Regions from separate parts of the Clostridium neuense genome, predicted to be linked through region 2. Evidence: riboswitches for the same ligand, from Rfam matches in the RefSeq annotation. Region 2 holds a riboswitch; the other holds the start of a gene.
What was found. Region 2 has a riboswitch for cyclic di-GMP ahead of ACJDT4_RS07050 (methyl-accepting chemotaxis protein). Riboswitches for the same ligand answer to the same signal wherever they lie in the genome.
Positions count from the first base shown of each region.

Region 1: linked by a shared signal. The riboswitch ahead of ACJDT4_RS05055 (methyl-accepting chemotaxis protein) and the one ahead of ACJDT4_RS07050 (methyl-accepting chemotaxis protein) in region 2 are both predicted to bind cyclic di-GMP.

Region 1 covers NZ_JBJIAA010000003.1:275,922-279,358, forward strand. Annotated here, with positions in the region: gene ACJDT4_RS05050 (iron-containing alcohol dehydrogenase family protein) at 1-823, shown strand, start outside; cyclic di-GMP riboswitch class I at 962-1,046, shown strand; gene ACJDT4_RS05055 (methyl-accepting chemotaxis protein) at 1,245-3,437, shown strand, end outside.
Region 2 covers NZ_JBJIAA010000005.1:83,190-86,626, forward strand. Annotated here, with positions in the region: gene ACJDT4_RS07045 (alpha/beta fold hydrolase) at 1-211, shown strand, start outside; gene ACJDT4_RS07050 (methyl-accepting chemotaxis protein) at 233-1,765, opposite strand; cyclic di-GMP riboswitch class I at 2,006-2,093, opposite strand; gene ACJDT4_RS07055 (RidA family protein) at 2,323-2,703, opposite strand; gene ilvA (threonine ammonia-lyase) at 2,735-3,437, opposite strand, start outside.

The DNA of each region.
Region 1 (3,437 bases), on a different contig from region 2:
AGATATGATATTTGCAGTTGGTGGTGGAAGGAGTGTGGATACAAGTAAGACAATGTGTGATCAAACTGGGCAAGCATTATTTGTATTTCCAACAATAGCTTCAAATTGTGCTGCTATAACTGCAACAACGGTAATATACGATGCAAATCATGTGTTTAAGGAGTTGTATTTTACTAAAAAACCAGCAGTACATTGCTTTATTAATACAAAAATAATAGCAGAAGCACCGGATCATTTTATTTGGGCAGGTATAGGAGATGCATTGTCGAAAGAATATGAATGTACATTTTCCTCAAGAGGAGATGAATTAGATCATACAAATCTCTTAGGAGTTGATATAAGCCGAAACTGTGTAGAACCACTTTTAAAATATGGTAAAAAAGCTTATGAAGATGTTAAGAGTAACAAAGTATCATATGAATTAGAACAGGTTGTTCTTAATATAATAATTACTACAGGACTTGTATCGGTTTTTGTAATAAATGATTACAATAGTTGTCTTGCACATTCCGTATACTATGGATGCACAACATTAGAAAATATAGAGAAAAATCATTTTCATGGTGAGGTAGTGTCTTATGGAGTTTTAGTTATGCTAACATGTGACAAGCAGTATCAAGAACGTGATAGAATTTATAAATTTAATAAGAGTATAGGACTTCCAACTAAACTTGAGGATATAGAGGTTGAAGAAAAAGATATGGATAAAGTACTAGATAAGGCAATGGAAACAGGTGATATAAAGCATGTTCCATATAAAATAACAAGGGAAATGATATATGAGGCAATGATGGAATTAGAAAAGTTAAATTGTAACTTATAATTATGTTTATAACACTATTTGTGTTAAATAAATATATTTTAAATTTGCTTAGAAAAGATAATGTAATAATATACGAAAGCTTGTTAAAATATGTAGACAAACCATGATATATATAATACAATGAAAACATAGAATATTTTAGTTAAAAAGCAAATTCATTGAAAAATGAAGACGCAAAGCCATGAGTCTAAGGTAATAATGCTATGATTGTCAGGTTGCTATAAATTAATAAGTATTTGCTGTCCAATAATTAAATTATGTTTTTATAGTAAACATTATGTATTGTGGGATGGGAAATTATGCATTTAGTAAGAGTAAGCAACTTGTTTTGCTTACTTTTTTTATAATATAAAAAGAAGGGGGTTTATAGGGGGGAAATATTAATTGTTTTAAATATAAATATAAAGGTGGTTGATATGTTATGGAATCTTTTAAAAATATTAAAACCAGTCTGAAATTGTTATTATACTTTACAATTATGATTTTGATTTCAACTTTTTTAGGGTACTTTTCTAATATAATTTTTAAAGAAAAAACTGTTAATTCAATTTTGTTAGTTATATTCACTGTTATTATTCTTGTAATAATCTCATATTTTTTAATAAATAATGAAGTTACAAAACCTATAGAAGAGGCAAATGAAGTTCTTAACAAAATGGCAAACAATGATTATACTGTTGAGGTCAAAGGAAATTATTCTGGTACAATGCGGGAGTTAGCTTTAAACGTTAATGATGTTAGACTAAGATTTTTAAGTATACAAGGCATATGTACTAATATCTCTAATGGAGATATTAGTGATTTGGAGAAGCTAGAAAAGATAGGAAAAAGATCGGAAAAGGATAAGATGATACCTGATCTTATTAAGATGATAAAAAGTATCAAGGATATTTGTGAAGAAATAGAAGTAATAACTAACTCTGCTATGAATGGAGACATTCATATTCATGGACAAGAAGATAACTTTAAGGGAAATTACAAAACAATAGTTAGAGGTATAAATAATCTTTTAGATACTTTGGTGGCACCATTACAAGAAGCTATCACCATTTTAGATAGAATGGCAGTAAATGATTTTACCTTGGAAATGGAAGGTGAATATAAAGGCTCTATAAAAAAATTTGCACAGTCTATTAATGATGTTAAAACAAGATTATTAAGCGTGCAGGATGGATTTGTAAGAGTTGCTAAAGGGGACACAAGTAGGCTTGAAGAATTTAAAAGTGTAGGTAAAAGATCTGAAAATGATAAGCTTGTTCCTGCTTGTATAGCAACAATGCAGGCTATACATAGTTTAATTAATGAATCGAAAATGCTTGCAAGTAGTGCAATAAATGGACAATTAGATGTTAGAGGTAATGATGATCAATTTGAAGGTAGTTATAAAGAGATAATTTTAGGGATAAATAACATGCTTGATTCTGCGATTGCACCTGTAAAGGAAGCTTCAAATGTACTTGGAGAAATGGAAAAGGGTAATTTTAAAGCAAGGATGAATGGTAACTACAAAGGAGATCATGCTGTTATTAAAAATGCACTTAATAATACCATGGATTCTATTGGTTCATATATAGATGAAATTTCTAGTGTGCTTATAAAAATGGCAGAAGGAAATATTGATGTAACTATATCAAGGGATTATGTAGGAGATTTTATTGAAATTAAAAACTCATTGAATGAAATTATAAATTCTTTTAATAAGATTCTAAATGATATGAATACTTCTTCACAACAAGTTGCATCTGGAGCTAGGCAAGTATCAGATTCAGCGCAAGCTTTATCGCAAGGTTCTACAGAGCAGGCAAGCTCCGTAGAAGAATTAACAGCCTCCTTAGAGGAAATAGCTGCACAAACAAAGCAAAATGCTGAAAATGCTGAGCAGGCTAATAAAATGGCGTTAGCTGCTAAGGACAATGCACTTAATGGTAATATTCATATGCAAGAGATGCTAAAATCGATAAATGAAATAAATGAAGCTTCGAGTAATATTTCAAAAATTATAAAGGTTATAGATGATATTGCATTTCAAACAAATATTCTTGCACTTAATGCAGCAGTAGAAGCTGCTAGAGCAGGTCAGCAAGGAAAAGGATTTGCCGTAGTAGCAGAAGAAGTTAGAAATTTAGCAGCAAGAAGTGCAAATGCGGCTAAAGAAACTACAGCACTAATTGAAAGTTCAATTAAAAAAGCAGAAAATGGCACCCAAATAGCTGATGATACTGCAGAGGCTTTAAATAAAATTGTTGATGCTGTTTCGGATGCTACTAGTCTTGTAAGCGAAATAGCAAGAGCATCTAATGAACAGGCGGCAGGTATTTCTCAAATAAATGATGGCATTATGCAGGTGTCACAAGTTGTGCAGACTAATTCTGCGACTGCTGAAGAGAGTGCAGCTGCAAGTGAAGAATTATCAAGTCAGGCAGAGATTCTTAAAGGCTTGGTTAATGGTTTTAAGCTAAAAAAAGGCAATTTAGATAAATATGAAGTTGATAAGATAAATCCTCAAGTGTTAAAAATGCTTGAAAATATGTCTGTTAAGCAAAATGAAGATGTAGATGATATTAACTCTGAATTCGATAAGCATAAGTTTAAGATTGATTTAAGTGATGGAGAA
Region 2 (3,437 bases):
TACAGATTTAGCGGTGCATTTAAGGGAACTATCAATGCCAGTTTTAATAGTCAATGGTGAAAAAGATTCTGGGGTTCCTGTAAAATATGCAATAGCGGCAAGTAAGGTTATTAAGAATAGTAGGCTTCATGTGATGAAAGGATGTAAACATTGGGCTCAAAAGGAGAGACCAGAAGAATTTGTTCAGGTGTTTAATGAGTTTCTGCAGTAGCAGAAATTCATTAAACTATAACTATTTTACAAGTTCATTCATGTTTTCAGCAATATTTTTTAGTTCATTAATATTAGCTTCTATTTCTTCGTTGGTAGCAGCACTTTGAGATATTGATTGCGATACCGTTGTGTATTTAGATATAGTATCCTCCGTTAAGCTGTTAACCTGTTTGTTAAATTCAACTACATTTTGAGTTTCTGTAAGTAGCGTTGTGGAAGCCGTGTTTATTTCTATTATATTGCTGCTAAATAATTTTAATTTATCAGTCATAATTTTTATATCATTTACTGTTTCGTTAATAATATTATTTCCTGTTTGAGATTTTTCGTTGTTCTCAGTCATTTGCTTTTCAACAAGATTTATATTAGCTTTTAATTCATCTAGCATTGAACTTACCTGGTTAAGAGACTGTCTTGTGTTTTCTGCTAGTTTGCGTATTTCATCAGCTACAACTGCAAATCCCTTACCATATTCACCTGCTCTTGCTGCCTCAATAGATGCATTTAATGCAAGAAGATTTGTTTGTTCTGCGATATCTCCGAGAAGATTTAATATAGTATCTACCTGCTTTGATTTTTCTTCTAAAGCTTTTGTAGTTTGGAAAGTATTTTTAATATTTTTATTTATATCAGTAATAATTGTTAAAGCATTATTTAGAGACTGCTGATTCTTGTCCGTAACTGTGATAAAATCTTTTATTTGTGATTCGCTAGCATTTGTTTTCTTAGAAACAGTTTCATTAGCATTTAGCAAAGTTTTTAATATCTCACTATTTTTGTTTGATTTATTTAACATTTCTTCACAGGAATTTGATATATTTTGGCTTGTTTCTGAAACTTCTAAAAGGGTACTTGTCTGCTCCTCAATAGCAGCACTTAAGTTTTCACTTGAAGCTAAAACAGTATTGGAAGTTTGTGATATATTTTTGAATAAATTCAATAGCTTTTGATTTTCTTCATTAATTTTTATTTCTTTTTCAGAAATTGAATCTAATAAATTTGAAGAAAAATATACAACAAGACTAGTTAAAATCAAGGCTATTATGATTGTTACAGAAGTTAACATTAATTCTGCTGGTAATAAAGTTTTGTAATTTAAAATGGATGGATTATATATGTATACAGATATTTGGCAAGCAATACTTACTGCTATTGCGGTAATAATTAATTTTAAATCAAAAAATAGAGATTCTAGGGTTATAAAAAAGAAAATTATAAGCCATGTAGAATTTAAATGCATTGTAAAGTTTAAATATAAATATTGAAAATAAGTTATAAATAAATAAACATATTTAGTTATGTTAAACCATTTAACATTGAAACCATTTTTTGAAACTGTATGCTTGTAGCATGACCATAGTATTACAACATAGGTGACTGTAAGTATCCCAAGGATAATTAATGAATTAGTGTGTATTTTATCATTAAAACCAAATAATTTTAAAGCAGAATAAAATGTAAATGCCACAATACAGCAAATTATAAATATTGCCAGTATTACTTTAAGCATTTTTTCGTAAAAATTTGTTTTGAAGGTTTTACCAGTATTCATTTTTATTTACTCCTCTTTTATCTTTAGTTATGTTTTAAAATATTTTACGTAATGTTGCTATATCATAACTTCCTATCTATAAGTTTATAATATATAGTTTAATATCTTTTAATTTTGCTTATGCAACCGGTGATAAATAGGTATATGTATTATAAATATATGGTTCAATATATAATTATAAAAAATAAAAGGTCTATTATATAATAATAGACGCACAAAAAGATATTATTTTTCCTTATCTTTAGCAACCTGGCAATCATAAGAATTGAATTCCCTTAGACCCATAGCTTTGTGACCTTATTTTTCAATAAGTGTACTATTATGATATATAAAAAATAATACACTGAATTGGATCGGATTTCAATTGTATAATTATTTTTTGTTGGAAAATTAAAAATGAAAGATTACATATAGATTATGAAAGAAGCTTTATCCAATTTAGAAAAAGGGAGATATGAAAACCCCGTAGTTGTAAACTGGAAAGATAAAATTAGATTTGATTACGGGGTGAATTGCTGCTGATTTTTAGTAACAATTTACTCCGTAAGTGGACTTAATTACTCTGCTAATGCTATTACTTCTATCTCAACTAAAGCATCTTTAGGAAGCTTTACTTCCACACATGATCTTGCAGGCATATCTTTTTTAAAGTATCTTGCGTAAACTTCGTTGACAGCAGCAAAATCGCTCATGTTTTTTACAAATACAGTTGTTTTAACTACTTTGTCAAGGGAAGTTCCTGCTGCCTCAAGAATAGCTTTTACATTTTCTAGAGATCTTTCAGTTGCTTTTTGTACATCTCCATTAACTAGTTCTCCAGTTGTTGGATCTAGTGGAATTTGACCTGATGCAAATACTAAATTTCCAGCTTTAACAGCTTGTGAATAAGGGCCTACTGCTCCTGGAGCGTTTTTTGTACTTATTATTTTCTTTTCCATAAAATAGTCCTCCTAATATTTTAATTTATGTCTATATTAATTTTACTACATATCCGTCCTTTTCTAAACAATTTAGTATACTTTCACCATGTGTTTTGGATTGAACTGTGATTTCAAAGGATACATCAGCATATTCAAGACCTTTTTCATTCCAGTTGCTGTCCTGTCTTACTGTAACGACGTTTCCTCCCATTTTTCCTATCTTTGATATTAAAGTGCCCAAGGCTCCTGTTTTGTCCTGAAGCTCTACTTCAAATCTTATTGTTCTTTTTTCTAAAACCAATTCTCTTTCGATTATCTTAGCTGTAGTTGCAATATCAGCATTTCCTCCACTAACTAAAAGAGCTACATTTTTACCTTCTATTCCTTTTATTTTTTTAGCTAATAAGGCTGCTAAAGGTGCGGCTCCTGAACCTTCAACTATGAGCTTGCTTATTTCCATCAGCTGAAACATAGCGTGAGCTATTTCGTCTTCGCTTACTGTAACTATTTCATCTACATATTTTTGGAGATACTCTAAGCACTTATCGCCGATTGTACTGACGGATATGCCATCAGCTAAAGATTTTGCACCTGGAACAGTGGTGACTTTTCCATTTTTAATTGAAGTCTTGGCAGATGGGATTATTTCTGGTTCAACGCCTATTATCCTTATTGAAGGCTTTAAGGCTTTTGCTGCTGTGGCAATGCCAGATATTAGCCCGCCCCCGCCAATTGGAATAACTATAACATCA